3 regions of the Pseudoalteromonas sp. SiA1 genome follow, and region 2 is predicted to be linked to each of the others. Evidence: predicted binding sites of a transcription regulator. Region 2 holds the regulator's gene; each other region holds the start of a gene.
What was found. Region 2 encodes MetJ, which represses methionine synthesis genes. Its sites were predicted from a motif close to TAGACGTCTAGACGTCTA; they were not measured.
Positions count from the first base shown of each region.

Region 1: the regulator MetJ is predicted to act here: its motif matches at 5,955-5,972, upstream of KK487_RS12040 (methylenetetrahydrofolate reductase).
Region 3: the regulator MetJ is predicted to act here: its motif matches at 4,868-4,885, upstream of metK (methionine adenosyltransferase).

Region 1 is NZ_CP076084.1:2,585,088-2,596,103, reverse strand. It holds gene KK487_RS12070 (CPBP family intramembrane glutamic endopeptidase) at 1-170, opposite strand, end outside; gene KK487_RS12065 (hypothetical protein) at 258-653, opposite strand; gene KK487_RS12060 (DUF3581 domain-containing protein) at 810-1,514, shown strand; gene KK487_RS12055 (DEAD/DEAH box helicase) at 1,606-2,853, shown strand; gene KK487_RS12050 (hypothetical protein) at 3,147-3,581, shown strand; gene KK487_RS12045 (hypothetical protein) at 3,728-4,348, shown strand; gene KK487_RS12040 (methylenetetrahydrofolate reductase) at 4,955-5,911, opposite strand; gene KK487_RS12035 (M16 family metallopeptidase) at 6,145-9,027, shown strand; gene KK487_RS12030 (helix-turn-helix transcriptional regulator) at 9,103-9,417, opposite strand; gene KK487_RS12025 (hypothetical protein) at 9,419-9,826, opposite strand; gene cysE (serine O-acetyltransferase) at 10,153-10,971, shown strand; gene KK487_RS12015 (hypothetical protein) at 10,989-11,016, shown strand, end outside.
Region 2 is NZ_CP076084.1:321,524-332,539, forward strand. It holds gene KK487_RS01465 (methyl-accepting chemotaxis protein) at 1-1,864, shown strand, start outside; gene KK487_RS01470 (gamma-butyrobetaine hydroxylase family protein) at 1,935-2,309, opposite strand; gene hslU (ATP-dependent protease ATPase subunit HslU) at 2,375-3,703, opposite strand; gene hslV (ATP-dependent protease subunit HslV) at 3,716-4,234, opposite strand; gene KK487_RS01485 (SPOR domain-containing protein) at 4,315-4,842, opposite strand; gene priA (primosomal protein N') at 4,863-7,046, opposite strand; gene rpmE (50S ribosomal protein L31) at 7,277-7,492, shown strand; gene KK487_RS01500 (malic enzyme-like NAD(P)-binding protein) at 8,017-9,258, shown strand; gene metJ (met regulon transcriptional regulator MetJ) at 9,327-9,647, opposite strand; gene metB (cystathionine gamma-synthase) at 9,846-11,016, shown strand, end outside.
Region 3 is NZ_CP076084.1:2,552,749-2,563,764, reverse strand. It holds gene KK487_RS11935 (aq_1923 C-terminal domain) at 1-276, shown strand, start outside; gene serA (phosphoglycerate dehydrogenase) at 369-1,598, opposite strand; gene rpiA (ribose-5-phosphate isomerase RpiA) at 1,608-2,261, opposite strand; gene KK487_RS11920 (5-formyltetrahydrofolate cyclo-ligase) at 2,315-2,911, opposite strand; gene KK487_RS11915 (hypothetical protein) at 2,930-3,475, opposite strand; gene metK (methionine adenosyltransferase) at 3,615-4,766, opposite strand; gene tkt (transketolase) at 5,032-7,023, shown strand; gene ppnP (pyrimidine/purine nucleoside phosphorylase) at 7,455-7,769, shown strand; gene hpf (ribosome hibernation-promoting factor, HPF/YfiA family) at 7,959-8,315, shown strand; gene KK487_RS11890 (NRAMP family divalent metal transporter) at 8,457-9,689, shown strand; gene KK487_RS11885 (hypothetical protein) at 9,820-10,263, shown strand; gene KK487_RS11880 (hypothetical protein) at 10,328-10,534, shown strand; gene KK487_RS11875 (GNAT family N-acetyltransferase) at 10,557-11,012, shown strand.

The DNA.
Region 1 (11,016 bases), 1.1 Mb from region 2:
CCCACATAAACAGCTATAACAGCAACCGCGTTTAAATTTATATATTCTTGATAATAGGCGCTAATAACACTTAGCAGCAATAAGTATTGCCATAATGGTTGGCGAAATACAGAGAGTTTACACTGCGGGAAAACACATAAAATAGCGGCAGCTAAAAAGTAAAAAGTCATTGGCAAATACTGCTTGTTGTTTGATAGAGGAAATGAGAGAAAACGAATCACATAGCGTTATAGTCTCAATTAGATAATTTTGAGCTATTAATAATTATAGGCTTGTCCGGTACAGGTAACGGCTAAATCACAATTGTAGCGGGATACTGATTGGCATTGCTCCAGTGTAAATGCATTGCCACCTAAATAAAGCACATCGTTTTTAAGGGATTCTATAGCTTGTGATTTCAAACGGTTATAGCTAATTGAGGATGTTCGCGTATCGTCTGATACATCGCAGCTTTCGCCTTTTATTCCACCAAGAGGGCTTGCACCTCTATCGAGAGCGTCCTGAACACTGTAAAATTGCTCTAGACCACGTTTTTTAGTGTGGCTTGAAACGTGTTCTGATAAAACCTCGTCGTCGATATTGGTTGTGTAAGTAATGTTATTACAGCCAGTTAATAATGAAACCGCGCATATTAATAAACAAAAATACTTCATTAGTTAATCCCTTAAACTCGTATTTGCCTAATTTACTTAGTTAATTAGCGAGTTGCAAATTATCATTTTTCGCCTTTATTAAACAGATTCGACCTCTCAAGATTTTTTTTCTGGTAGTATAGCTAGGTTATAAGCAGTTTAAGCAGTGAACACACTATGTTAAGTCCTTACTATCAGCAGCATGCTGATTATGTTTCAATTTCTCGTGAGCAAGGTTGTCGCTTTGCTAAATGTGTAGCCGACGACTACAACCCGCTTCATGATAAAGACGCTAAAAAGTTTTGCGCACCAGGAGACTTACTTTTTTCTCTAGTGTTAGACCGCTATGGCATTAGTGAGCGAATGGAGTTTACCTTTGCCGGTATGGTTGATGAAAATACCAAGCTAAATTTTCCAGAACAACCTGGAGAAGAGTTTGATGTAAACCATGGCGAAAAAGTAATTTTAAAGGTTAAACGCGACGGTAAAACCAGTAAATGCCCAACACTTACAAACAGTTTAATAAAAAATTATGTTGAGTTCTCAGGTGCTGCGTTCCCGCATGTGATTATTCCTTTAATGGGCAAGCAAGAGGTAATGATAAACCCTGCGCGGCCTATGATTATTTATGAATCAATGATCATTAATCTTAATAATATTGATATTAAATCACCGACCCTTGAGTTTGCAGAGCCAAGCTTTGAATACGCTGGTAAACGCGGCAAAATAACCTTGCGCTTTAATTTATTAGAAAACGGCGAAAAGGTGGGTTTTGGTGAAAAACACATGGTGGTATCGGGTATTCGTGAATACTGTCAAAGCACCGTAGATGATTTAATTGCATTTTATAATGAGCGTAAAGCCACATTAAAACCGGCTTAAACACTTCATTTTACTTAGGCGCTATTTAGCGCCTTTTTTATTACTAAAGCTCAGGTATAATAGCGTTCTTTGTTATTTTAAAGCCAAGCTTATGTCTGCCACATCGTTCTCATCACTAGCCCTAGACCCGTTACTATTAACGGCAATAGAGCAAAATAATTACACTACGCCTACCGCCATTCAGCACAAAACGATACCGCCAATTTTAGCGGGCAAAGACGTGATGGGCAGCGCTCAAACTGGCACCGGTAAAACAGCCGCTTTTGTTTTGCCGCTATTACATAAGCTTTTAAATACCGCTAAAAAAGACGAACCAGGCATTGCCCGTGTGGTTATTTTAACGCCCACTAGGGAGCTTGCTCAGCAAGTATTTGCAAGCTTTGAAAAATACGCACAAGGTACAGATATAAAAGGTGCACTTGCTTATGGTGGCGCAAGTATTGGTCCACAAATCAAAGCACTTAAAACAGCACAAGTAATAGTGGCAACGCCAGGGCGCTTACTTGATCATATAGTGAAGGGCAGTGTGGTGCTTTCAAGCGTGGACTCTTTGGTATTTGATGAAGCAGACCGTATGCTGGATATGGGTTTTATTGACGAAATTAGACGAATACTGCGTCATATCCCAGGCGATCGTCAAACCTTACTGTTTTCCGCGACCTTTGATGACAGTGTTTTTGAGCTAAGTAAAAAATTGCTCAAAGACCCTGAGCTTATTGAAGTCGATAAGCGCAACTCTGCTGCTGTAGAGGTTGAACAAGTTATTTACGCAGTTGATGAAGACAGAAAGCGCGAGCTGGTATCGCACATGATTGGCATGAAAAACTGGCGCCAAGTGCTTATATTCACCCGCACAAAACAAATGGCCGATAAGCTTGCCAAAGAAATGTGTAAAGATGGTTTAAAAACCGAATCTATTCATGGTGATAAATCACAAGGTGCTCGCGACCGCGCTCTTCATAACTTCAAAGAAGGCAGTACACGTGTTCTAGTGGCCACCGATGTAGCAGCGCGCGGTTTAGAAATACCGGCACTTAAATATGTAATTAACTTTGAATTACCATACATAGCTGAAGATTATGTACACCGTATTGGCCGTACAGGACGAGCTGGCGAGCAAGGCCTTGCTATGTCGCTAGTGAGCTTAGATGAGCAATGGCTGCTTGAAGAAATTGAAGTACTGCTTGATACCCGCTTAACACCACAATGGCTTGAAGGCTATGAGCCCGACTTAAATAAGCCGCCTAAAGATAACCGCAAAAACACTAACAAAGCGCGTAAAGATCGCGATAAAAAACGTATTACAGGGCAAAGAGCGCCAAATAGAAGACGTAAATAAAAGCTTAGGGCTTCACCTAACAGGCAGCTAAGAGCGAGAAGCGGTCATTGATATTGGCTAAATATCGTCGTTAATTGATTTGTTAAACTGTTCTTTGCGCATATATTCATGAAAATGAGCGATGCGCGCATATTGTTCTATTTAACTTTTCTTTAAAGTTTTAGAAAACTTAGTGATAGTAATACCTTAGGTAATTTGTTAAAACTATATAAAGTAGATAAATGAGCGTGGAGTCGGTAGAAATATGCGCGACGAGCGCACTATTAAATTGTTATGTGCCAAAAGGAATTTGAATGCACAAGAATAATCAACTAATAATCGCTGGCAGTTTAAGTATCCTGGCTGCATTACTTCATATTGGTTGTATTTTCGGCGGCTCTGATTGGTATCTTTTTTTTGGTGCTGGTCAACGTATGGCTCAACTCGCAGCTCAGGGCGACCCGTACCCAACAATTGTAACTTTAGCAATTGCTTCATTTCTTACTGGCTGGGGCTTATATGCATTTTCTGGTGCAGGTATCATCATCAAGTTGCCACTACTAAAAACCTGTTTAACTTTAATTACTGCCATCTATTTGTTGCGTGGTATCGCAGGCTTAGCTGGTCCCTTTCTAACTTCAGACCCTGTGGTACACCAAAATTCAATAACCTTTTGGTTAGTCAGCTCAATTATTTGCTGTATTTATGGTACGTTTTATTTATTGGGCACAGTAAAGTTATGGCGGTAGTAGAGAGTGTGCTGGCACATAACAAAAAAATTAAGTACGCCCGCTGCGCGGGCTGGGACGCATACATGCGGGGCGGCTTCGCCATTATGCCCCACATGCCTGCGCCCCTTATTTAAAAGTTAGAGCTACAAGCTCCGAGAGGAATAATGAACATATTTTTGAATATTGTCGGCTTTATCGTATTAATTGTATCCGTATTTTTATTTGGCCTTAAGGGGATGGCTGCTGAAATGGGAATAGCGGTTGCGGCCAGCGGAGTTTTTCTGGCTTTTGCCAATCTAGATAAATTTTCAGAGTTTAAAGGGGCTGGCTTCGAAGCAAAATTAAGAGAAGCTGTAGACGAAGCAAATGCCACAATTGAGAACCTAAAGGAGGTAGCTAAACCTCTTATTAAAACAAATCTATTTGCTTTAGCTAAAGCAGGAAGGTTTTCAGATGGTGCATTCAATAAAAGCCATGATGTCTATGATCAGCTTGCCGAGCTACAAAGTAAAATCGGACTGGATGGGCAAGATCTAGAGAAGTCAAAGGCAAGTTATCTCAATATTCATGCATGGGATATGGTCTCAGAGCTGTCTGGTAATATCGAACGCGCCGGTAATGAGCGGTTTTCAGTGACATCCCGTGAGGCCATGGGCACTCATAGTTTTGAAGTCGCGCCTGATTTAAAAAAATTCAATGAGCTGGTATCAGGCGTAGAGCTTGATGAGGTTTCTCAAAACCAGTTTGAAACTCTAAAGAACTATTATGCCAAATACCAGCTCTAACAATCGGCTGCATCGGACAAATTTCCGCTGTCACCTTTTGTGCAAAAGACGCACAAAAGTCGCCATCAAAAATTTGCTCGGTGAGCCGGGCGTTACCAATGACCGCCCATGGCACTCAGCCGATAGTCGGTATAGAGTGGTTTAACTTACAGTATAAAGCAGTTATATATCGCTAACGTGGTAAATTAGATTGTTTCTGGTAAATTCATTATTTTTGTCGGATGGCGTGGCTCCGCCACTTATCCGACCTACGTCAAAATGTAGGTTGGTTAAGCCGAAGGCGCCACCAAACAGGCTTTCAAATTCACTTTTTATCCGCTCATGGCAAAAATGCGACATTCAGATTTGATAAAGTCCTGACAGATCAAGTTAGTACTTATTAAAATAAACGAAGATAACTACTTGAACTAGCTTATTTTATTTCGCTTATCATTGTTGCCCGAACCCCGAACCCCGAACCCCGAACCCCGAACCCCGAACCCCGAACCCCGAACCCCGAACCCCGAACCCCGAACCCCGAACCCCGAACCCCGAACCCCGAACCCCGAACCCCGAACCCCGAACCCCGAACCCCGAACCTCGAACCTCGAACCTCGAACCCCGTAATTAAGCTATTAGTTTCTCCGCAAGGTTGAGTTCCATTGTTGCTTTTAATAAACGGTATAAGTTAATAGATGCGTCTATTTCTTCTTTACGGTTGGTTAAGCTTTCAATATTTAAACCCAGTGGCACACCTAAGTGGGCACAGCTTTTTAAAATTGAGTCGAGGTTTTCGCGACAAATACGCACCGATTCACTTAATGTATTTTCCGAATCAAGCATGCGCCATTTAGTTGCCTCTGGTACTGAGATACCTAGCCATTGCATAAACTCCAAGGTTTTTTCACCACCACAAGGCGTAAAGGTTAATATAATCCTATTAGGTGTCAGGCCTTGTGCTTTGCATGTGCGCGCATAACTAGTTATTAAATCTATGGTTGCTTGTGCATTGTAAACGGCTTGAGAGATAAAAAACTGGCATCCTTGTGCCGTTTTTTCTATTAAGCGTTGGTGCTCGTTGCGCTTATTGGCATGGCGCTCAGCAATGGTTACGCCACCTAAAAAGAAGTCTTCTGACTGCTCTGCCAGAGTTTTGTAGGCATTCGGTAAGCTCAGCTTTATATCACCCGCTGATGATGGGCTGCCCACTAACACCACGTTTTTTAAATCGTAGTCATTTTTGGTTTCATCTAACCACGTTTTAAACTCACTCACACCGCGCTGAGCTACACTTTTATAAGTAATGACATCAAGATCAGATAAGCCTCGTAAGAGTTGACTGTACTCGCGCGGATCAACTGTTTGCTTAAATGCAAATGGACGCGCTTGCTCTGTACGGCTGCTTTCATCTTGAATGTCATAAATAATCACACCGTCATATTCAATTTCGTGTAAACGGCCTAATAACTTTTCGGCAATGACTTTTAATTGCGCTTTATCAGTCCCAATTTTTGGCGGTGTTGTGCCAATTAGGTAAACACCTTGGTTGGTGTCCTGTATTTTTTCTTGAAGTGATAAAGCCATAATCCCCATTCCAGCTTAATTTGTGATGATGGATTTAATATAGCAGCCATTTAGACGTCTAGATAGATTTATTTGTTGAAAGTTTCTCAACTAACGTGAATTATTTTCATAGTTAATAACTGACACAGTTGTTTACATAATTAATAGGCTTAGGGCTCTTATATTTAATTACTTTACGGCATACTTAGTTTGGTAAATGTTTTAAAAATTGCTCAATTTAAAAAGGGATAACAATGAAATTTAAATTATTGGCAACTAGCCTAGCGGTATCGCTGGCCTTAACAGGTTGTGCTATGCAGCAAAGTCAAAACACGCAAACAGCAGCTCAACAAGAACAAGTTAATAAAGCAGATGAGCGTGTTTTTTCACAAGATTACCTAATAGAAGAGCTAGATAACGGCCTACGTGTGATGGTAGTTAAAACCGATTACCCAGATGTAGTATCGCTACAAATACCTGTATCTGTTGGCTCGCGTAATGAAGTGGAAGCAGGTAAAACTGGTTTTGCTCACTTTTTTGAACACATGATGTTTAAAGGGTCTGAAAAGTTTCCGCAAGATGTGTATTCAGATATTTTAAAAAATTCTGGAGTTGATAACCGCGCCTACACAACTAACGATTACACTAACTACCACTTAAATTTTTCAAAACAGCATCTTGATAAAGTACTTGAAATTGAAGCTGATATTTTTCAAAACTTAAGCTACACCGAAGAACAATTTAGAACCGAAGCGCTTACCGTTAAAGGCGAGTACTTAAAAAATAACGCCAGTCCAATTCGTAAATTATTAAGTGCGGTACGCCAAGAAGCGTTCGATAAACATACCTATAAACACACTACTATGGGCTTTTTTGAAGATATTGAAGCCATGCCAGATCAAATGGCCTACGGTAAAGAATTTTTTGATAAGTTTTATAAGCCTGAATATGTATCGCTTGTGATTGTTGGTGATGTTGATCCAAAAGAGACCATGGCGATGGTTAAAAAACACTGGGGTAATTGGCAAAAAGGCGACTATGTTGCTGATATTCCAAAAGAGCCAACTCAGCAAGCGCCAAAATATGTGCATGAGCAAAACGAGGGATTACCTGGCCATTGGTTACTTGTGTCGTATAAAGGGGCTGCATGGGAGCCTCAGAAAAAAGACAGAGCCGCATTAGATTTACTGTCGCAGCTTTATTTTTCGAGCAATTCAGATATTTACCAAGAACTGGTAGTTGAAAAGCAAATCGCGAGTCAAATGTTTACTTATAACCCAGAAACTAAAGATCCAGGGTTACTGCATGTATTTGTAAAAGTTGAAAATGCCGATGATTTAGCCACAGTGCGTGATGCTATAAACCGTACGTATGCCAAAGCGCGTACCGAGTTGGTTGATAGCCAAAAACTTAGCGATTTAAAGTCTAACCTTAAATACAGCTTTATAAATGGTTTAGATTCGTCGCAAGCAATTGCCTCTACACTTGCCAGCTATATGCATTTTGAGCGCGATCCTGAGGTAATTAACCAACTGTATAAATCGGCAGACAATATCACTAGCGAAGATATTAGAGCCGTTGCCAATAAGTACTTTGTTGATAATGCTCGCACCACAATTACTATGTCGGCACTTGATAAAGCCCCAGGTTTTGAACAAGAAAGCGACTTAAATGCCTTGGTAGCAAAATATCAGCAAGCACCGAGTAAACCTATCTTTAAGGTGCTGGATAAAACTAATAGCTCGCCGTTAATCGATATTAATTTATTATTTAATACCGGTGCCGCTGCTGATCCGCAGGGTAAAAAAGGGGTTGCAGCGCTCACTGCCGCAATGCTGGCGCAAGGTGGCTCAACCTCAATGAGTTACAAAGATATTAAAAAGGCAATGTACCCGCTGGCGGGTAGCTTTGGTTATCAAATAGATAAAGAAATGCTGTCGTTCCAAGGGCGTATTCATAAAGATAATGCAGCTCAGTGGTATGCCTTAGTGAGTGAGCAGCTGCTAAACCCAGGCTTTAGAGAAGATGACTTTAAGCGTCTGAAAAAAGAAATGATCGATGGCATTAAATCGGGTTTAAGAGCCTCTAATGATGAAGAGTTGGGTAAAGAAGTCCTCTACAGTGTGCTTTATAAAGGCCACCCTTATGAAAGCTATAACTACGGTGACTTATCTGACTTAGAAGCGCTGACCCTTGATGATGTTAAAGCGTTTTATAATGCTGAACTTACACAAGCTAAACTTACTGTGGGTTTAATTGGTGCCGTGCCTGAAAAACTCAAAGCACAAATGTTAACTGATTTAGCGACGCTCCCTAAAGGTGAGCAAAGTCGCTTAACAATCCCTGATGCGCCAGTACTTAAAGGTCATCATGCAACGATTGTTGAAAAGTCAGCGCAATCAACGGCTGTGTCGTTCGGGTTCCCTATTGATACCATTCGTAGCAGCGAAGACTGGACCGCATTGTGGTTAGTGCGCTCGTACTTTGGTGAGCATCGCAGTTCTAACAGTTACTTGTACGAACGTATTCGTCAAACGCGTGGCATGAATTACGGTGATTACGCCTACATTGAATACTTCCCTCGTGGTATGTTTCAAACTAAGCCAGATGCAAACTTAGGGCGCTCTGAGCAAATATTCCAGGTGTGGCTGCGTCCACTGCGCTCAAACAACGATGCGCACTTTGCAACCCGTACCGCATTATTTGAGCTGGATAAGTTGATTAAAAATGGTATGACTGAGGCCGATTTTGAAGCCACACGTAACTTTTTAATTAACTTTGTGCCACAAATGGTTGCTAGTCAAAATCGCCAGTTAGGTTATGCGCTAGATAGCGAGTTTTATAACACCGATAGTTTTGTAAACTACGTCACAAGCAAACTGAAAACATTGACTGTTGACGATGTAAATCGAGTGATTAAAGATAACCTACAAACTGAGAATATTCACTATGTGTTTGTTACCGGTGATGGTGAAGATATGCAAAAACGTTTAGCAACTATGCAAACCTCGCCTATGGTGTATAACACCGATAAGCCTGCCGAGTTAGTGGCTGAAGATAAGGTAATTGCTGATTATAAACTGGCAATTCCTGCAAAAAATATTGAAGTAGTAAAGGTGGATAAAGTATTTCAATAATTAAAGTTTTTAAGTATTAAAAAATGCCCCTGTGCAGTAAGCATTGGGGCATTTTTATATTTTAGGTTGTAAATACTAGTTACTTACTAAAAGTACTGAGGCTGCACCAAGAGCAAAACTAATAACAGAGCTAATGACTAAACCAGCAATAAAACTTTTAGATGGACTGTTATTGGCATCATTTTGGTTGTTTTCATCAAGCTTAATAAGCTCACCTTGGCGTACTTCAAATACCGCACATAAGGCCATGGTGGTTTCTTTTGAGGCTGCACCTTCTTTTTCTACTCGTTGAATGGTTCGCAAGCTTACATCGCAGGCATCGGCAAGCTGTTGTTGTGTCCAATCGAATGTGTGCCTGAGCGACTTTACCGTTGTAGGGTTTAATTGCATGTTAAAGTTTCCCTACAATTAGCTCTACGGCTGTTGCAGTGGTATAGCCAAATACTGCACCACCTAACGCGCAGCCTAGAATAAAAAAAGCCGCTTTTTTAGGATCGCTAGGAAGACTACTTTGAACTTGCTTGGCAAGCACTTCTTGATCTTTGTATAGAGTGCACTCAAGTCGTCCTGTGAGTATATTGAGCATGTCAAATTTCACTTGGTACTGCGAATTTTCAAAATCAAATGTGTGTGAGCTTTTTATATTAACACTGCGCCTGCTGCTAACTAAGTCATCGTTAATATAGACTTCTTCTTTACCTGTAAAGTAGCTTCCAAAACAGGCTATTTGGTTATCGCCATCTTGAAAGTAAAATTTATAGCCTAATTTTTTTGTATTTAATATGTCGTTTTTCATCATCGTTATCCTTGTTGAGTTGATGATGCTAATTTAGCGTTTATTATTATTTTTTACGCCGTCAGCAGTACGCCAGTGGCTATTTTGGCACATGACACACGTGCTGTCATATGTTGTTATTTACTGATTTTTATTAACTTATTTTATTTTTGCACAAATGGTTAAACCTGCCTAGCTGTCATATAGTATGGCTTTGAAAAAGTAGTCTAAAAATGAAATTTAACTAGTTATATATAATAACCAGAACAAATAACGAAGGGATTAACACCTAGGCGGCTAAATCCGTTAGAATTGGCGGTAGGCTCTTTGTAATAACTTAAGGCAGTATTATGCGTCATGAAATTTGGCAACAGCTTCGTAGTGAAGCAAATGAAGTAGTAACTCGTGAACCCCTTTTAGCGAGCCATGTGTATTCGTGTATTTTAAATCATGAGTGCTTAGGGTCGGCATTGAGTTTTATTGTTGCTAACAAGCTAGCTGATGCTGTGGTTTCTGCTTTTACAATCCGTGAGCTGTTTGACCAAGCTTTTGTAAAGTGTGACCGCATGCTGACACATGTTGCTCATGATATTAAAGCAGTAAAAGATCGTGACCCTGCGGCCGAAACCTACCTTACTGTGATTTTAAATTTAAAAGGGTTTCACGCGATACAAGCACACCGCTTAGCTAACTGCTTATGGCAACAAAACCGTAAAGAGCTTGCGCGCTTTATTCAAAGTCGTACCTCAGAGGTGTTTGGGGTTGATATTCACCCTGCTTGTAAAGTAGGCCAAGGCATCATGTTTGACCATGCCACCGGTATTGTTATAGGTGAAACCGCCGTAATTGAAGATAATGTATCTATATTACAATCGGTTACATTAGGTGGTACGGGTAACGAGCAAGGCGATCGCCACCCTAAAATCAGAGCGGGCGTACTTATTGGCGCGGGCGCTAAAGTGTTGGGTAATATTGAAGTGGGCGAGGGCGCACGTATTGGCGCAGGTTCAGTGGTATTAAGCCCTGTGCCGCCTCACACAACTGCTGTTGGCGTACCTGCAAAAATTATTGGTCGCCCTGATTGTGAGTGCCCGGCAGAAAGTATGAACCAAAACTTTTTAGAATATCCCGAGCCAGAAAACGAATCGCACACCAGTGCAATGCTTTAATTTTTGAGTACCTAGAAATGATATATAAAAGTAACTTTGTGGCTA
Region 2 (11,016 bases):
TCTAACGATTAAACGTCGTTTACAATTTAACGCATTAATCGTTGGCTTAGCCATGATTGTTATGCTGTGCATCATCATTTATGAAGCACGTATTATGCTTAAATTAAATGAAACTATTCAGTACGCTGAAGAGCTAGATGTGCATGAGCTTTCGATGCGTAAATACGAAAAAGACTTTTTGTTTTACAAAGATGAGTCTAGTTTAGAGCTATTTGCGCAAGAATATAAAAAACTACAATTTAAACTAGAAAAGCTATCTGTTTTATCTGCAGATTTAAATATTGCTACGGCTCAGGTCAATCAATTTTCTACGTTAGCCCAACAGTACTATGACGACTTTCAAAATGTTGTAAAACTACAGCGTAAAATCGGGTTGCACCCAAAAGACGCTTTATATGGCGAGCTGAGAGAAGCAGTTCATAAAATAGAAACATTGCTTAGTGAGCAAAATAATTACCAATTACTCACTACTATGCTACAGCTGCGTCGAGCTGAAAAAGATTTTATGCTACGTTTAGATACCAAGTATTTAGATCGATTTAATAAATTAGCAAGCGAGTTAAAACAACAAGTAAATGCTGCAGAGCTACCTAATAATTTACGCAATCAATTGGTCTCGTTAATGACCAACTACCAAAATAAATTTACTGCATTGGTAGAGGCGCAGGTGGAATTAGGCGTCGATTTAAATTCGGGTGCCCTAGGGAAAATGAGAATAAGTGTTAAGAAAAGTGATGAAGTGGTTACTTTGATCACTAATGCGACTAAAGAGCAAGTAACTGAAACGGCGCAGCAGGCGCAATTATTAGCAATAGTCATTTTTATAATTGCTAGTATCATCGTTATGCTACTTGTGTACTTGACCAGTCGTTCAATTATCCAGCCTATTGAAAAAGTTTATCAAGCAATAGATAAGATAAGACAAAACAATGACTTAAGCTTGTTTATAGAGCATAAAGGGAAAGATGAAGTAACGAGGATGACCATAGACTTTAATAGTTTAATTAGTGACTTTAAAGATCTCATCTACGAAGTAAATACGGCTCTAACAACGCTTAATATAGCAACAGGGAACCTATCTGAAACAACCTCAGCGACTAGCTCTGGTATGCAAGAGCAATTGCATGAAGCGGATATGGTAGCAACCGCTGCTACAGAAATGCAGGCAACGATTCAAGATATTTCACACAATACTGAAGCCGCCGCTAAAAAAGCTGAATCGACCAATGTAAGCGCCCAGCAAGGTCAGGTTGAAGTAGAGTCAACTATTAAGCATATTAATGCCTTATCCGATTCACTTGGTAAAGCTTCCAGCGTGGTGTCTCAGCTAGAAAAAGATGGTGAAACCATAGGTTCTGTACTTGATGTGATACGTGCGATTGCAGAGCAAACTAATTTACTTGCTTTAAATGCTGCCATTGAAGCGGCGAGAGCGGGTGAACAAGGTCGTGGCTTTGCGGTTGTTGCAGATGAAGTGCGCTCACTTGCACAGCGTACGCAAGAGTCAACCAGCGAAATAGAGGGCATTATTAACACCCTACAACAGCGTACTCAAGAAGTTGTGAGTATCATGCACCAATGTCGTACTCAAGGTGGCGAAAGTGCTACACAAGCAACAAAAGCGGGTGAGCTGCTAGGATCAATTACCATTGATGTGCAAACTATTATGGAAATGAGTACACATATTGCTACTGCTATTGATGAGCAAAGTCAGGTGGCTTCTGAGGTAAATAAAAACGTGGTCCGTATTCGAGATATTGCAGAGGGGGCTGCGGCTCACTCACAAACTAATGCGCAAACCAGTGAAGAGGTCTCTGAGCAAGCAAGGGTACTTCATCAAGCGATTTCAAAATATAAGGTTTAACTACTAACAGAAAAAAGTGGCTTAATTGCCGCTTTTTTCTCATTCACAGAGTATAAGTTCAGACTAAATACTAGGGGACAAACTTTATGGGTACGCTGTCTTTGTTGTTTTCATGTTGTTTAACACGCTCTAAATACGTATCCCATAAGCTTGTTTGTTCAGCTTGTAATTTAGCAAAATATTGCCAGCTGAACAGCCCGCTGTTATGGCCATCGTCAAACTCTAAACGTAACGCGTAATGCCCTACCGGCGTAATGGTTTTAATGCCCACTGCTTGTTTATTTAGTACTAACTTCATAGGCTCAGATCCATGGCCTTGAACCTCTGCTGAGGGAGAGTGTACCCGTAAAAACTCAGCGCTAAATATAACTTCAGAGTTATCATCAAAATAAACATCTAAATTTTTACTCACACTATGATAGTGCACTTTTGTAACTTGTTTCATCGTCATCTCGCTTACAAAAAAGCCTCCATATTGGAGGCTTTTAGTATAACTGTTTGTGTTTTCAATTAAAGAATAAAACGACTTAAGTCTTCATCTTCAACTAGCGCACCTAAGTGTTTTTCAACGTAGGCGGCATCGATAACAAGGCTTGAACCCGCTTTTTCAGAAGCGTCATATGAAATCTCTTCCATTAGCCTTTCCATAACTGTATGAAGGCGACGCGCACCGATATTTTCGGTTTTTTCGTTTACTTGCCATGCTGCCTTAGCAATACGCTCAATTGCGTCGTCGCTAAATTCAATAGCGACTTGCTCTGTTTTGAGTAGCTCGCGTTGTTGCTCAGTAAGTGACGCGTGTGGCTCAGTTAATATACGTTTAAAGTCATCGGCTGTGAGTGCTTCAAGTTCAACACGAATAGGTAAACGGCCTTGTAACTCAGGGATCATGTCTGATGGTTTAGACATTTGGAATGCGCCTGAGGCAATAAACAACATGTGGTCAGTTTTTACCATGCCGTGCTTAGTATTAACGGTAGAGCCTTCAATAAGCGGAAGTAAATCACGTTGTACACCTTCACGACTTACATCTGGGCCTGAGGCTTCACCACGTTTACAAATTTTGTCTATTTCATCAATAAACACAATGCCGTTTTGCTCTACTGCAAAAATGGCCTGTTCTTTTAATTCTTCAGGATTAACCAGTTTACCGGCTTCTTCTTCAGTAAGTAACTTAAACGCTTCTTTAATTTTAAGCTTACGCTTAGTGCGTTTATCACCACCCATGTTTTGAAACATTCCCTGTAACTGGTTGGTCATTTCTTCCATACCAGGAGGAGCCATAATTTCAATATTAGGTTGAGCTTGGGCTAAATCAATATCAATTTCTTTGTCATCTAATTGGCCTTCGCGTAACTTTTTACGAAACGATTGGCGTGTCGATGAATTTTCATCGCGCTGAACTTCACCGTATTGATCTTTCGCTGGAGGCAGTAATACATCTAATATACGTTCTTCAGCCGCTTCTTCAGCGCGATGTTTGAACTTTTTAGTTTGTTGCTCTCGTGTCATTTTAATTGAAACATCAACTAAATCACGGATGATAGTTTCAACTTCTTTACCGACATAACCTACTTCTGTAAATTTAGTGGCTTCAACTTTAATAAAAGGTGCGTTGGCAAGCTTTGCTAAACGACGAGCAATCTCAGTTTTACCTACACCCGTAGGGCCAATCATTAAGATATTTTTTGGCGTTACTTCTGCGCGTAAGTCTTCGTTTAACTGCATACGGCGCCAGCGATTACGAAGGGCAATAGCAACCGCTTTTTTCGCTTTAGCTTGGCCAATAATATGTTGGTCTAGCTCATGAACAATTTCTCTTGGGGTCATATCAGACATAGCGAGTTCCTATTACAATTCTTCGATAGTTTGGAAGTTATTCGTAAATACACAGATGTTGCCAGCAATTGTTAGACTTTTCTCTACAATTTCACGAGCACTTAAGTCGGTATTTTCTAATAAGGCGGTTGCAGCTGATTGCGCAAAGTTACCGCCGCTGCCAATTGCGATTAGGTCGTTTTCTGGTTGCACCACGTCACCGTTGCCGGTGATAATTAGCGAAGCTGTTTCATCAGCAACAGCAAGTAAAGCTTCAAGTTTACGAAGGGCACGATCGCTACGCCAATCTTTAGCCATTTCTACAGCAGCTTTAGTGAGGTTACCTTGGTGCATTTCTAGTTTGCTTTCAAAACGTTCGAAAAGAGTAAAGGCATCAGCAGTGCCGCCAGCAAACCCAGCGATAACTTTGCCATTATAAAGGCGTCGAACTTTTCGGGCATTGCCCTTCATTACTGTGTTACCAAGAGATACTTGGCCGTCACCACCAATAACAACTTTGTCATCACGGCGTACACTTACGATTGTAGTCATGTTATTCCTCATCATCGCGCTGCAAGAGGCAGCGCGTAAAAAACGATTATGAAGAGGTTATATGGGTGAATGGTTTAAAATCAAGTCCAGCCCCAAATTCCGCAGCCGACAATATTAATTCGTTTAAGTTTGTTCTTGTCACTTTCTGCATGACGCTTGGTTTCATAAGGCCCTAAACGCACTTTGTACCAAATACCATTGCTGCCTGTGGTTTTTTTGATTTCTGAAATTAATCCTGCAAACGCTATTTTAGCTTTTAAGGTTTCAGCTTGCTGATGGGTTCTAAATGAACCACATTGCATGACATAAGGGCCTTTTTGTTCAAGTTCTTTTACTTCAACCTGAATCTCATGCTCTTTAATTTCTTTAATAAATTTAGGTGGCCGCGGTTTAGCTATTTCTACTTGTTTTTCGGGTGTTGGATTTGCTTGCTTTTCAACAAGCTCTGGATCGGCATTGTTTTTAACAAACCAGAGTCCGTATGCAAAACCACCGATTAGTAACAAGGCAATAATGATTAACAAAAACGGGAAGGGTTTTTTAGCCGGCTCTTGTTTAGTGTTTTTTCTATTTTTTGGTTTTTTATTAATATAATCGTGCTGTGCCATGGTGTTATATGTGGCCTTACCTAAATCATGTCTGTAGGGTCTACGTCTAAACTCCAGCGAACTTTTTGTGCAAGTTTGCTAGTGCTGAGATAATCAACCATTTGCGCGAGATACTGATGTAGTATGCGTCGATCTTGCGCTTGAATATGTAATTGAAAACGATACATTCCCGCAATTTTTTCTAAAGGCGCGGGGATCGGTCCGAGCAATTGTATACCAGATACCCCATTGACAGGAACCAAATCCGTTAGAAAGTCGACGACTTGCTTTATGTTATGCCCTTGTGCGCGAACAATTGCCATACTCGTAATAGGTGGCAACTGTGCATCACTTCGCTCAGTGAGTGCAAAGCGGGCAAAATCTTGATAGCCATTATTAACTAAGTCTTGTAATAGCGGGTGCTCAGGAAAGTGCGTTTGTAATAATACTTCACCGGGTTCGCCAGAACGTCCCGCGCGTCCTGCAACTTGAGTTACTAATTGTGCTAAATGCTCAGTAGCCCTAAAGTCACACGAATACAAACCACTATCGACATCTAAAATAAGTACTAGGCTAACATCAGCAAAATGGTGGCCTTTTGCCAGCATTTGCGTACCAACTAAAATACGTGCGCCGCCTTGGTTTATTTCATCCAGTGCTTTTTCAAGGCTACCTTTACGCCGAGTTGAGTCACGGTCGATACGGCTGATCGGGGTGTCTGCAAATTCACTACTTAAAAACTCTTCTATTTGCTCGGTGCCTTTGCCGTTAGGAAAGATTTGCGTACTACCACAGTCAGGGCATTGATGTGGTACATGATATTGATCGCCACAATGGTGGCAAATCATTTGGCCTATTGCCTTATGAAAAGTCGCACTGGTGCTGCAGCGGTTACATTCACTCAACCAACCACATTCATGACAAATCAAGGTAGGAGAAAACCCACGGCGATTTAAAAATACCATCACCTGCTTTCCCCTATTCAGGTGCTGGCGCATTATTGCAAGACTGGCATGTGCAATACCGGCTCGATCAGGCTGACCTTTCATGTCGAGCAGCTTAAACTGATTATCGGTGGCGGTTTGTGCGCGCTCACTTAATGTAAGCAACTGGTATTTGTTATTAATAGCTTTATGCAGTGTTTCTAGTGCTGGCGTAGCGCTACCCAAAATAAGTGGAATTTGATGCTGATAGGCACGATACGCAGCTAAATCACGGGCATGGTAGCGTAAAGTGTCTTGTTGTTTAAATGAGGCATCATGCTCCTCATCAACCACAATCATCCCAAGCTTTAAAAATGGCAGAAAAATACTCGAACGGGTGCCTATAACAATGGCACAACTGCCTTTTTCGCAAAAACGCCATGTTTGTAGACGTTCGTTATCGGTTAATGCCGAGTGCCATAGCATAATAGGGGTGTCAGGAAAGCGACGTCTAAAACGATTGACCGTTTGAGGCGTTAGCCCGATTTCAGGAACGAGCACTAACGCCTGTTCGCCACGTTTTAATACTTCTTCTAGGCATTGCAGGTAAACTTCGGTTTTTCCGCTGCCAGTGACACCTTCTAGCAAAAAGCTATTAAACCCCGTACTTTGATTAATTGCAGTGCAGACAATAGCTTGCTCTTTATTCAAACGAGGCTTGCTGCCAACCGTTGGCGAGGTATGTTGCCATTGATTATCGTGCTCAATGGTTTGAATTATTAGCTCTTTATCTAAAAGGGTATCAATGGTTTTTTTATTAAACCCGAGGGCTTTGAGTTCGGTTAATGATGATTTACCGGATGCTGATAATTGCTTAAGCAAATTAAGCTGTGTTTTAGCTTTTAAAGACGGTAAAAGTGCCCCCTTTTCGCTTAATGTCACCATGTTTATACTGGTTTTATCAGGGCACTCACCTTGGCGCAGTGCACTGGGCAATGCAATATGAATAGTTTCACCGAGTGGATAGCAATAATAACGCGCTGTAAATTTCAGTAGCTCTAAATGCTGCGCAGATAACACCGGTGAGTCGTCAATAACTTCAATAATAGATTTTATTTTGCCTTCGGGGACTGCTGTTTCCGCTTTTAAGCTAAGAATAACCGCTACTTTACGTTGATTGCCAAAAGGGACTAACACGCGCATACCAGGCTGTAATTGAGTCAGCGGTACTAATTGCTCATCCACTTTATAATCAAAGGTGCGAGGCAAGGGGACTTTTATTGCAACTTCAGCAAAACGCATAACAACTCAACCAATTAACGTAATGGTTTAATGTACTAAAAATAGCATTAAAAGCCTACCGACAAATCAGTAATGAATAGGTGTTTGCCGACTTTTTAGCAAAAAGGGTAATTAAAGCTTGTGTGCGTGCGGGTTGTTGGATAAAATTCGCGACCAATAAATTTGTTTTAACGACGTATGGTGCCAGACTTCGGGTTTGGAGAGCGATGCGGCCTTAACTAGAGGTTCCTATGAAAGAAGGTATTCACCCTAAGTACGAAGTAATTTCTGCAACTTGTTCATGCGGAAACAAATTCGAAACTCGTTCTACTCTGTGTAAAGACATTCACTTAGACGTATGTTCTGCGTGTCACCCGTTTTACACTGGTAAGCAAAAGATTTTAGACACTGGCGGCCGTGTTGATCGCTTCAACAAGCGCTTCGGTGCACTTAGCAGCAAAAAATAATTTTTTGTTTCTATGTAAAAAAAGCACCTTAGGGTGCTTTTTTTGTGGCCAAAATTTACTTTCCTACCTGCTTTCTTAGCAATTTTGTATTTATTTTTTTTGCATAACTATTTCCTGTTCTTATTCTGAGTATGCATAAACATTTGCAGACAAAACAGCCAATATTCTCTATATTTTTATTTGTTAAACTTTAAAGATGGTACTCAAATGCAGGTAACGTGAGGTTATTTGTGTTTAAAGTTAAATAAAATTCGGTATTTCACTATTTTAATTTAAGACTAAAAAATACGCTTTATAAAAATAGAACAAGGGCAAAAAGTACCTGTGTTTTTCATTTTTATGACGAATTTATATTTTAAAAATGTCAGGATAATCTAGGGAAGTTGCTGATAAATCACTTAAAATTAACAGTTCTAGCATATAACAGGATAGACCTGATATTGCTTGGAATTTAAAAATAATAAAGGTATCGTAGATTAAAACTACCTCTCACTTTAACTTAAATTGCAGGATATAATCGCGTTATGTCAGATTTTCGTGAACAAGCACTACATTACCATGCCCATCCCGTTCCAGGTAAAATCAGTATTGAGCTGACCAAGCCCGCTGAGACGGTTAAAGACCTCGCGCTCGCATACAGCCCCGGTGTCGCAGAACCTGTTCGTGAAATTGCCGCTGATCCAGCAAATGCCTACAAATATACTGGTAAAGGAAATATGGTTGCGGTTATTACTAACGGCACCGCAATTTTAGGCTTAGGTAATTTAGGTCCACTGGCTTCAAAACCCGTTATGGAAGGTAAAGCGCTACTATTTAAGCGTTTTGCAGGGTTAGACTCTATAGATATTGAAGTTAAGCACCGTACTACCGAAGACTTTATTAACACGGTGGCTAATATTGCCGACACTTTTGGTGGAATTAATTTAGAAGATATTAAAGCGCCCGAGTGTTTTGAAATAGAAAAAGCGCTTATAGAGCGTTGTAGCATTCCTGTTTTTCATGATGATCAGCATGGTACGGCTATTGTAACGGCTGCGGGTATGCTAAACGCGCTGGAAGTACAGGGCAAAGCAATTGAAGATGCAATTATTGTATGTTTAGGTGCCGGCGCTGCAGCTGTTGCCTGTATGGAGCTTTTAATTAAATGTGGCGCGTTGCGTGAACATATTTATATGTTAGATCGCAAAGGAGTTATTCATACGCGTCGTGATGACTTGAATGAATATAAGCAATTATTTGCAAACAATACCGATAAACGTACTTTACAAGATGTAATTGAAGATGCCGATGTGTTTGTGGGTGTATCGGGCCCTAATTTATTAGCCCCTGAAGATTTAAAATTAATGGCTGATAGACCCGTGGTATTTGCTTGTTCAAACCCCGATCCTGAAATCGATCCGCAATTAGCACACGCTGCACGTAACGATTTAATTATGGCTACAGGTCGCTCTGATTATCCGAATCAAGTTAATAACGTATTGTGTTTTCCGTTTATTTTCCGTGGTGCGTTAGATGTACGTGCCAGTGAAATAAACGACGAGATGAAAATTGCTGCTGTAGAAGCAATTCGTAGTATTGCTAAAGAGCCCGTACCGACTGAAGTGCTTACTGCCGCAGGCATCGACAAATTAGAGTTTGGTGCTAAATATATTATACCAAAACCAATGGATCCACGTTTGTTACCACGTATAGCTAAAGCGGTTGCGCAGGCGGCGGTAGACTCTGGCGTTGCACAAATTGATATGCCAGAAAACTACATGGCGTAATTGTTAAGTATAAATTAGCGCAAAAAAAACCTCAGCATTTGCTGAGGTTTTTTTGTATAAAGACCCTTCTAGTCTTCATTTAAAATAGGCACTTCTAGTCCCATTTCTTGCATTATTTTCTTCACTTCTTCAGGTACTTTTTCTGCGTTATCTTTACGCAAATCATCATCATTAGGCAGCGGTTGCCCGGTAAACGCATGCAAAAACGCTTCGCATAAAAGCTCGCTATTTGTTGCATGACGTAAGTTGTTTATTTGACGACGAGTACGTTCATCAGTTAATACTTTTAATACATTTAGCGGGATCGAAACGGTGATCTTCTTTACTTGTTCGGATTTTTTCCCGTGTTCTGCGTATGGGTGAATATATTCACCATTCCATTTAGCCATAAGATGTATCGTTGCCTCAGATTATAAATTGCTCACACAGCATCAAAGCGTGTAAATATGCGTGAAATTCTATCGGTTTAAAAAAGATAGTCAAATACTAGTTATTTAGCTATCTAGACATTTAAATGTTTTGACATCTTAAATTGCATGCGCTACCTTTTAGACGTCTAAACATCCAAATTAGTAAAGGTAGCGAAAATGAGTGAAAAAAATAAGGCAACAATTGCTGTTCGTAGTGGAATAGAAGCCGACAAACAGCATGGTGCGGTTGTTCCACCGCTTTATTTATCAACAACTTACTCATTTGCTGACTTTGATACAAAGCGTCAATATGATTATGGCCGCAGTGGTAACCCTAATCGTGACATTTTGGCTGAGGCGCTCACGGAGCTTGAAGGTGGCGCTAAAGGCATTATTACCGCAACAGGCATGGCAGCCGTTCACCTAACAACACAATTACTTAATAGTGACGATACGTTAGTGATCCCTCATGACTGTTATGGTGGCAGCTATCGCTTATTTACTTCGCTAGAAAAGCGCGGCTTATTAAAACTAGAAGTGGTCGATTTTACCAAAAGCGACAGTTTGACACGCATCCTTGCTATTAAACCTAAGCTGATTTGGATTGAAACACCTAGCAATCCTATTTTACGCTTAACAGATATTAAAGCGGTAACTGATACAGCTAAACAGTGTGGTGCACTGGTTGCCGCCGACAACACATTTTTATCGCCAGCATTACAAAACCCGATTAAGTTTGGCGCTGATATTGTGGTGCACTCAACCACAAAATATATCAATGGCCATTCAGACGTTGTTGGTGGCGCGGTTATCGCAGCGACTGCTGAGTTAGGTGAAGAGTTAGCGTGGTGGGCAAATAACATTGGCATCACCGGCGCGCCATTTGATAGCTATTTAACGCTCAGAGGCTTACGTACTTTAAACGTGCGTTTAAGGCAACACCAAGAAAGTGCACTCGCCATTGCACAGTATTTAGAACGCTCCCAGTTTGTTGCCCAAGTTTACTACCCAGGTCTTGAATCACACCCTCAACATGCGCTAGCTAAGGCGCAGCAGCTTGGCTTTGGTGCTATGGTTAGCTTTGATATAAAAGGCGATATAAACGATGCTGCAGCGTTTTTAACGCGCTTAAATGAATTTAGCTTAGCGGAATCATTAGGTGGAGTAGAAAGTTTAATTTGTCACCCTGCGACTATGACCCACGCCGGCATGGACGCAACCGCGCGTGCAGAAGCCGGAGTAGGCGACACGCTTATTCGTATTTCGGTGGGTATTGAAGATGTAAATGATTTACTCGCTGACTTAGACAGGGTATTTAATTTGGTGCGCCCAGGACAAGCCGATCCCG
Region 3 (11,016 bases), 1.1 Mb from region 2:
GATCTTAAAGGCTTATTAGAAAGTGAGCTAGCAAAGCAAGGTATGACGTTAGAGCAAATGCAAACAATGCTTGATCAACAGCTTCAACAAGCACCTGTGACCGAAGAAATAGCCAAGGCGTTAACTGATTTTGCTAAAGGACTAAATTCGTTTAGTGTGTCAGCAAAACTGCCTGAAGGTAAAACTATGATGGAAGTGAATCAGCAACTAATGATGTTAGCAGGGCAACCCGAAGAGCTGGTTAAGTTTATAAATTTAGAAGTTAAAGGCAAATAACAGCGGTAAGTTATAAGCCGTCAGGATTCAATTTAAAACAAAAAAGCCGTACTTGATTATTCAAGTACGGCTTTTATTATTTTAGCTGATAGTTAGTGAAGAATACGCGCTCTAATTGTGCCTTCAACTGCACTAAGTTCTTTAAGTGCGACTTCTGAGTGATCTGTGTCTACATCAATAACCACGTAGCCAATTGCTTCATCCGTTTGTAAGTACTGCGCGGCAATATTAATACCGTGCTGAGCAAACGCTTGGTTAATTTGCGTTAGCACGCCAGGGCGGTTGTGATGCACGTGTAACAAGCGGCTGCGATTAGCAAGCTCTGGCAATGATACTTCAGGGAAGTTAACCGCAGTAATAGTTGAGCCGTTATCTGAGTACTTAGCGAGTTTACCCGCTACTTCAATACCAATGTTCTCTTGTGCTTCTTGAGTAGAACCACCTATATGCGGCGTTAAAATAACGTTGTCGAATTCACGCAGTGGCGAGATAAATTCTTCATCGTTAGATTTAGGTTCAACTGGGAATACGTCAATTGCTGCGCCGCTGAGTTTTTTCTCTGTTAGCGCTTCTGCTAGGGCGTCAATATCAACGACAGTACCACGTGAAGCGTTAATTAAAATAGAGCCTTGCTTCATTACCGCCAATTCAGCCGTGCCAATCAGGTTTTTAGTTTGCGGTGTTTCAGGTACGTGCAAGCTAATAATATCAGCGCGTTGCAATAGCTGCGTTAAGTTATGTACTTGTGTCGCATTACCTAAAGACAGTTTGTCTTCAATGTCGTAATACTCCACGTTCATACCAATATTTTCAGCCATAATGCCCAACTGAGTACCAATGTGACCGTAGCCAATAATACCTAAGGTTTTACCGCGCGCTTCAAACGAGCCATTGGCTGTTTTTAACCAGCCACCACGGTGCGCAGCGGCATTTCGCTGTGGAATACCACGTAATAAAAGCAGTATTTCACCTAGTACAAGCTCAGCTACAGAGCGAGTATTTGAAAACGGGGCATTAAATACTGCAATACCGCGTTCACGTGCTGCGTTTAAATCTACTTGGTTGGTACCAATACAAAAACAACCGATAGCAACCAGTTTTTCAGCTGCATTTAATACCGATTCATTAATATGAGTACGAGAACGCAGCCCCACAAAGTGCACATCTTTAATGCGCTCAATAAGCTCGTCCTCAGGTAGCGATGTTTTAACGTAGTCGATATTGCTATAACCGTTACGTTTTAGCGTTTCTACAGCGCTTTGATGAACACCTTCAAGCAAGAGAATTTTAATTTTGTCTTTTGCTAACGATACCTTACTCATAACCATATCCTATTTAATTTGTGGCCCATTTTTTGTGCCGATAATCACTTTATCAGCACCGCGCTCTGCAAATAGGCCGTTGGTGACTACGCCAACAATTTGATTTATTTGTGTTTCAAGCTGTTTAGCATGGGTAATTTTTAAATTATGTACATCTAAAATAACGTTGCCGTTATCGGTTACAACACCTTGGCGATACACAGGATCACCGCCAAGTTTTAATAATTCGCGGGCAACATAGCTGCGCGCCATCGGAATAACTTCAACTGGCAGCGGGAAATCCCCTAAGATATCGACTAGTTTGGTGTCATCAACAATACACACAAACTGTTTAGCCACTGCCGCGACTATTTTTTCACGGGTGAGCGCTGCACCACCGCCTTTAATCATTTCGTTTAGAGCGTTAATTTCATCTGCGCCATCAACGTATACATCCAGAGCATCAACATCATTTAGCTCAAATACTTCTATACCAAGTTCTTTTAAACGTGCTGTAGACGCTTCTGAACTAGATACTGCACCAACGATGGTGTCTTTTACTGTGCCTAAAGCATCAATAAAATGATTAACGGTTGAGCCTGTACCAACACCCACTATGGTGTTTTCTTTTACAAACTCCAGTGCAGCCCATGCAGCTGCTTTTTTTAATTCATCTTGTGTCATTGCTATGTGCTCATTTATGTCAAAAATAGACTGTTAGTTTACAAGATTAATTGTTACCAACAGTAGGTTTTATTGGGTGTAATAATAGTTTTAAGAGGCACATCCCACGATTCAATTGGGAGCTTATCCACTTGTTGGCATTCGTGTGCTAGGCCAATAAGTTGTGGTTGCTGCCAGTTTTCTTCGTGTAAACGTGCCAAGGTTCTATCGTAAAACCCACCCCCCATTCCAAGGCGATTACCAAATTTATCAAATGCAACAAGTGGCATAAGTAGATAATCAAGCGCTGGCAATGGGCATATTTGAGAGCAGTTCAGCTTAGGCTCCAAGATACCATAGCGGTTTGCTCTCATGGGTGAGTTTTTTTCATATCGTTGAAATAGTAAATTAGCCCCGTTGAAAGGGTGAATTACAGGTAAGTAAACATGCTGTTCAATGCTCCATAATTCATTAATTAACAATGAGGTATCTAATTCGCCATCATTGCTTAAATAAATGGCGATATGTTTTTTTTTAGCTGTTTTTTGGCTTTTTATATATTGAATAAAATTCAATTTAAGCGAGTGGGCCGCTATTTCTTGCTGGTTTTTTGATAGATTATTCCGTGCTTTACGAATATCGAGTCTTATTTGTGCGCGATTATTGCTCATTAAATAACTAAACCATGATTAAAAAGAGAATAAATTAGGAAATAATAAGTACACAGCAAGCACAATAAGTAATATTACAACTGTGGCAATCAGTGAATATAAAACAAGGTTACTGCGTTTTTTGGGTGTTGTAGAGAGTGGCTCATCTAGCATTAAATCGTCATCTTGCCATGGTTCGTCATTTTCATCAGGCAGTGATAACTCAACCTCGGGGAGACGTTGCTCAAGATCCTCAAGTTTCTCTTCAAGACGAATTAAGCTACTAGTAATGTAATCTAGGGCATCAAATAAGCGCTGATCTCGCTGGCTGTCGTGCGCTTTTTGAGAAGTAGCTTGTGTAGGGGCTGTTTGCTGAAGTTTGCTTTTGATCCCCAGCGTTGAAAGTAACTTAGCTTGCTTAAGGGCTTTCTCTTTGTTGCTAGGAGCAAACAGCGGCTTGCCATTAAAAAATGCCGCCACCTTTTCAGGTGAGGTTTTTAGTTTTTCTGTCAGTGCATTGGTCACTGCTTGGCTGTCTGCGCCTTCTGCAAGTCCTACAAATATAACACGAAAATTGTCGGCCATTTTTTATCCCTAACACGCTTTATTGTATAAGCAGAGTATATACCTAAAATGTTAAACAGTTCGAGACTGTTTTATGACTAACTTAATACACATAGCAAAACGGCCCTAAAAAGGGCCGTTTTAATATTAGCTAGGTGGCTTACAGGCCAGCTGCTGCGCGAAGTACGTCTGCTTTATCTGTGCGTTCCCATGGGAATTCATCACGGCCAAAGTGGCCGTAAGCCGCTGTTGGAAGATAAATAGGGCGCTCAAGATCAAGCATTTGAATTAGGCCGTAAGGGCGTAAGTCAAAGTGTTCACGAATAAGTTCGATTAAACGCGCTTCTTCTAATTTACCTGTGCCAAATGTTTCAACACTGATAGATGTTGGCTCTGCAACACCAATAGCATAAGACACCTGAAGTTCACACTTGTCAGCAAGGCCAGCAGCAACAATGTTTTTAGCAACATAACGTGCAGCATAAGCCGCTGAGCGGTCAACTTTTGATGGATCTTTACCAGAGAAAGCACCACCACCGTGACGAGCCATGCCACCGTAAGTATCTACAATGATTTTACGACCAGTTAAACCACAGTCACCCATTGGTCCACCAATTACAAAACGACCAGTTGGGTTAATAAAGAATTTAGTGGCACTAGTAATAAGCTCAGCAGGAAGTACTGGCTTAATGATAGTTTCCATTACCGCTTCTACTAAATCACTTTGCGATACATCTTCGCTGTGCTGAGTAGAAAGTACAACGGCATCAATGCCTACAGGCTTGCCATTTTCGTATGCAAACGTAACCTGTGATTTTGCATCTGGACGCAACCAGTTAAGCTCGCCGCTCTTACGTACTTGTGCTTGGCGTTGTACTAAACGGTGAGAATAAGTAATTGGAGCAGGCATTAATACTTCTGTTTCGTTACATGCGTAACCAAACATTAGGCCTTGGTCGCCAGCGCCTTGCTCTTCAGGGCTTGTACGGTCAACACCTTGGTTAATGTCAGGAGACTGTTTACCAATCGTGTTTAAAATTGCACACGAATCGGCATCAAAGCCCATGTCTGAATGTGTGTAACCAATTTCACGTACTGTTTTACGTGTAATTTCTTCGATATCAACCCATGCGCTAGTCGTGATTTCACCACCAACCATAACCATACCGGTTTTAACGTAAGTTTCACACGCTACACGGGCATGAGAGTCTTGCTCTAGGATAGCATCAAGTACCGCATCAGAAATTTGATCGGCGATTTTATCCGGATGACCTTCAGAAACAGATTCAGAAGTAAATAAATGTTTTGCCATTGTAATTATGCTCACAAATATTGCGCTTCACAAACGTCGGTATTAGCGCTAAAAAATTAAGGCGCGTATTTTATCTAAAACAAATGAACTTGCATAGTTTTTTTACGCCTAGACGTCTAAATAAAATATCTAATAGTAAATGGTTCTTAAAAAATATTCATAATGCCCTATTTTTATGGGTTTTTAATTGCACACAGCCCCCACAATAAGTAAGAATGGGGATAAATAAATACCCGCGCAAATACATATAAAGGTAGGAGAATTCATGCCATCTCGCAAAGAACTTGCAAATGCTATTCGCGTCTTGTCAATGGACGCAGTACAAAAGGCCAAATCTGGTCACCCTGGAGCCCCTATGGGCATGGCTGATATCGCAGAAGTATTATGGCGCGATTATCTAAAACATAACCCAACAAATCCAGAGTGGGCTGACCGAGATCGATTTATACTCTCAAATGGTCACGGTTCAATGCTAATTTATTCTCTACTGCATTTAAGTGGTTATGACTTGCCACTGGACGAAATTAAAAACTTCCGCCAAATGCATTCTAAAACACCAGGCCATCCAGAATATGGATACGCGCCAGGAATTGAGACCACTACGGGCCCATTAGGTCAAGGGATCACAAATGCGGTAGGTATGGCGATTGCTGAAAAAGCATTAGCAGCGCAGTTTAACCGTGAAGGCCACGACATTGTTGATCACCACACGTATGCGTTTATGGGTGATGGCTGTTTAATGGAAGGCATTTCTCATGAAGCATGCTCACTAGCCGGGACATTAGGCCTAGGCAAGTTAGTGGCATTTTGGGATGACAACGGCATTTCAATCGACGGTGAAGTTGAAGGTTGGTTTAGTGATGATACCCCAGCACGTTTTAAAGCATACGGCTGGCATGTAATTAGTGACGTTGATGGCCATGATAGCGATGCAGTAAGTGCAGCAATTGCAGAAGCTAAAAGCGTGACTGATAAGCCAACACTAATTTGTTGTAAAACTATTATTGGTTACGGCTCACCTAATAAATCAGGTAGCCACGATTGTCACGGTGCACCGCTAGGTGATGACGAAATTAAAGCGTCTCGCGAGTTTTTAGGTTGGACGGGCGATGCATTTGAAATCCCTGAAGATATTTATGCACAGTGGGATAACAAAGAAAAAGGCCAACAGCTTGAAGCAAGCTGGGACGAAAAATTTGCCGCATACGAAAAAGCATACCCAGAGCTAGCAGCAGAATACAAACGCCGTACACATTCAGAATTACCAGCTGACTGGGCTGAAAAATCACAAGCGTACATTGAAGAGCTGCAAGCAAACCCAGCAAACCCAGCATCACGTAAAGCGTCGCAAAATGCATTAAATGCGTTTGGCCCGTTACTACCTGAATTTATGGGTGGCTCTGCCGATTTAGCGGGTTCAAACTTAACAATTTGGGATGGCTCTAAAGGCTTAACTGCTGATGATGCAAGTGGTAACTACATTTACTACGGTGTACGTGAGTTTGGTATGTCGGCCATTATGAACGGTATTGCACTGCATAAAGGCTTTATTCCTTACGGCGCAACGTTCTTAATGTTTATGGAATACGCACGCAACGCGGTACGTATGGCTGCATTAATGAAGCAACCAAGCATTTTTGTATACACGCACGATTCAATCGGTTTAGGTGAAGATGGTCCAACTCACCAACCAGTTGAGCAAATTGCCAGCATGCGTTTAACGCCTAACCTATACAACTGGCGCCCATGTGACCAAGTTGAGTCAGCAATTGCATGGCAACAAGCTATTGAACGTAAAGACGGTCCTACATCTTTAATCTTTACTCGCCAAGGCTTAGAGCAACAAGCTCGTGATGCCCAGCAATTAAGCGATGTTAAAAAGGGTGGTTATATCCTAAGTTGTGACGGCAACCCAGAGCTTATTTTGATTGCAACGGGTTCTGAAGTACAGCTAGCGCAAGACTCTGCGAAAGAGCTACGTGCACAGGGTAAAAAGGTACGTGTTGTATCTATGCCGTGTACCGATGCGTTTGAAGATCAATCGCCTGAGTACAAAGAAAGCGTATTACCAGCAAGCGTTTCGCGTCGCGTAGCGATTGAAGCCGGTATTGCTGATTACTGGTACAAGTATGTAGGCCTAAATGGCGCAGTAGTTGGTATGACCACCTTTGGTGAGTCGGCACCGGCAAACGAGCTATTTGAGTTCTTCGGCTTTACGGTAGAAAATGTAGTTAACAAAGCAAACGCATTGTTTTAATTAATTACTTTAGTGTTTTAAAAGCCCGCGCTGTGTAAACAGGGCGGGCTTTTTTATGAGTTGTACTTTTATCACTTCTCTAAAGCGTAGTGTCTCATCGCCCTCTTTGTGCACAAATCATTAAAAATTAATTTGGACAAAGAGAAGCGAATGAGAAGAAAATGAGGTAATACAAAACCCAAATTATAAAAAATAGTTGTTTGATCACTTCTCTAAAGCGCAGCGTCTTTTAGTTCTCTTTGTCCATAAATCACTAAAAGTACTGTTCGAAACTCGTAGCCCGTTGCTCGAAGCATATCTCTCTATAAAGTCGTTCTTTTTTAACCTTTTGGATTTTAGATGAGTAATTTTCACAGCACTTAACTTGCAAGGTTTTTATGTATCAGGCACTGTGGGGGTAACAAAATTATAAATTAACAACAGGAGTTAACATGCCAAAGTTCGATAACGTTAGTGTGGTTAAAAAAGCCAATGTGTACTTTGATGGCAAAGTATCAAGCCGTACTGTGCTTTTAGGTAACGGTGAAGCAAAAACCTTGGGTTTTATGCAACCCGGTGAATTTGAGTTTAATACTAACCAAAAAGAGTGCATGGAGTTGTTAGCAGGGCAGTGGGATGTATTACTACCTGGTGAAAGCGAGTGGAAAACATTTAATGCGGGCGAGTCATTTAATGTTGATGCTAATGTGAGCTTTCATGTAAAAGTAAGTGATTTTGCAGATTATTGTTGTTCATACACCGATTAATTTGTTGGTTGATTAAATTATCAACACCTCTAAAGGCCGCTTCAAAGCGGCTTTTTGCATACTTAATGCTAAATGAATGATCTAAATCAGGTGGGGTAATAAATAATTGCGTAATTTTCATTTTTTCTCTTGTGTTAATTCGTTTAGCCCCCAATACTAACTATGAGGTAACAAATAAAAGGATACCCTATGAAAATTAATCTTTCTGGTCACCATGTTGACGTTACTGATTCTATTAAAGAACACATTAACGAAAAGTTCTCAAAAGTCGCGAGCCATTTTCCATCATTGATATCTCTAGATATTATTCTTTCAAAAGAGCATCATAAGTTCCAAGCAGAAATTAGCACAAATTATGAAGGTGCGCGTATATCGGTAAAAGGGGAAAACGAAGTTATGTATCCTGCTATTTCCAGCGCAGCTAAAAAACTCGATGCCGCACTAAAGCATCGTAAAGGGCAAATAAAAGCGAACTTACATGAAAAGCCTGTAAGTACCACACCAGAAATAGCACATGAAATCATCCAAGAGATGGATTTAAATTAATAACTAACAGCGTGTTATTTTAAAAAGAGCCTAAGGGCTCTTTTTTATTGCCTGTAAATTAGGTAAGTTATGCATTCACACAGTTTATTAATGATAAAAATTAATAATAAAAGCACATAACACACCAAATTTGAGAAGTTAATGCAGTACACACAAAACACATGGAAGTCTCGGTTAGGGGCGCTCGGCCCAGGTATTTTAATGGCAACCGCTGCCATTGGTGGCTCACACTTGGTGGCCTCTACTCAAGCAGGCGCATTATTTGGCTGGCAGCTATTTTGGCTTATTGTGGTGGTTAACGTTTTAAAGTACCCGTTTTTTCGTTTTGGTATGGAATACACACTCGCCACCAAAAATAGTTTAGTAGAAGGGTATAAAAACCAAGGGCCTGGGTATTTTTACAGTTTTATTGCCCTGAATATTATCGCCGCTGTGGTAAATACTGCGGGCGTATTGCTGCTTACGGCGAGCTTATTACACTACGCATTACCTATTAGTATCCCTGTTACCTTATTGTGCTGGTTAATATTGGCTGTGTGTTTAATTATATTATTACTAGGGCACTTTAAAGCGCTCGATAACGTAGCAAAAGCTATTATGGGGCTACTTACTATAGCAACCATAACCGCATTAGTTATTGCTATAAATAACGGCCCAGTAGCGCCTGTAAACTACGTTGGCCCCTCACCGTATGAACTTGCCATGTTAGGCTTTATGGTTGCCTTAATGGGCTGGATGCCAGCGCCTATTGAAATATCGGCACTGAGCTCTTTATGGCTTAAAGAAAAACAAACTCAGCAAAGTGTGACTAAAAGCCAAGGTTTATTCGACTTTAATTTAGGTTATTGGTTAACCGCAGGGCTTGCGCTGGTATTTTTTAGTTTAGGCGCGTTAGTGCAATACGGGCAGAGTACAAATATAGAGCTAGGCGGCGTGGCGTTTGCTAAACAGCTGATTGATATGTACGCATCAACAATAGGCGAGTGGGCAAGGCCTTTGGTATCAGCTATCGCGTTTTTGTGTATGTTTGGCACCACACTCACCGTACTTGACGGTTACGCCCGCACACTTAACGAATCACACAAATTACTTGGTTTTAAGCAATCTAAACACAGCTTAAATACGTGGCTTATACTGCAAGCATTGGCCGGTATGGCGGTTATTTTATTTTTTAAATCAGCCCTTGGCCCTATGCTTACCTTTGCAATGACACTTGCTTTTGTAACCACCCCTGTTTTTGCATGGCTTAACTTCAGCCTAGTGCGCTCAGAGCCCGCGATTAAACACAGTCTACTTTTGCGTAGCTTAACGTGGTTAGGTTTAGTGTACTTGGTTGGTTTTGCTGTGGCGTTTGTAGTGTGGAAGTTGATGTGATTTTATTTTCGAGGTTCGAGGTGAAAGGTGCAAATCAAACAACCTCTGCATAAATACCGACTAGTGTGGACCACGATAGCCTACGGTGGGCGAGAATTTGCCTGTCAAAAGTAATAGCTAGGTGAAAAAGATGATCATACTTGAAAGCCAAGTATTTAAGACAATCCCTAAGTCTCCAGAACAGAGCTTTATCTTTTTAAATAATACGCAAACAGATAAAGTTGTTGATGGTACTTATTTGGAGCTTTGCATTAAAGCCGGTTGTAAATACCTTGTCTTTATGACGGATGACACTCCTTACGAGGATATGCTTCATATCCATCTTTTGAATGAGCGCCTTGATATTATTGATTCAGCTACGATTGGTAGCATGTATTCAACGGGATCTTTTCGAAATTATAATATTCAAAACTCGAACACGTTAACTTTTCATTTTATTGGCGATACTAAATGGAAAATAGAAATACTAGATAGCAAGGAGTTCTTATTTCCTCTTATTTCTTCACTTAAAGGAGTTTCGAGAAAGAATATTTTTTATCAATATTTTAAAATTTATAGCAATCCTTCGTTATAAACCTTGTAACTTTAAATTGTCCTAGGTAATCATTATTTTATGTTTAATCTACAAGGTGGAAACTATGATATTTAATATGGTCATTACAGACAACTTCGCATCATTTTATGGTGAGGATAAAGAAGTACATATTTTTATTGATAGTTTTGATAATCAAAAGTTTGAAATGCGAATAGGGGACTTAGAACACTCGAAACCACTCGGTAGTGTTATCGCTTTTACTGATGATGAGTTAAATATAAAGTTATTAGCGCTTTATATTAAATATTAATACACGGAAAAATGAGTTGTAAATGGAAATAAGAACAGGCGAGCTTTCAAACCCACACGTCATAAAACTATTAAAAACGCATCATAACGATATGCTAAAGCACTCACCTGTTGAGAGCGTACATGCACTTGATGTGAGTAAACTCACTCACCCCAACATAACATTTTATAGCTTATGGATTGATTGTAATTTAGCGGGTGTAGGTGCATTAAAAGCGCTTAATACAACTCATGGCGAAATTAAATCAATGCGTACATCAAGTAACTATTTGCGCCAAGGCATAGCGGCTAAGCTACTTACGCATATTATTGAGCAGGCAACACTGCGAGGTTACAAAAAGCTAAGTTTAGAAACTGGAACAGCAGAGGCATTTTTGCCCGCACAAAAGCTCTACGCCCAATTTTGTTTTAAAGAGTGTGAACCGTTTGGGAATTATGAGCTAGATCCATATAGCTTGTTTATGAGTAAAGCGCTTTGAGTAA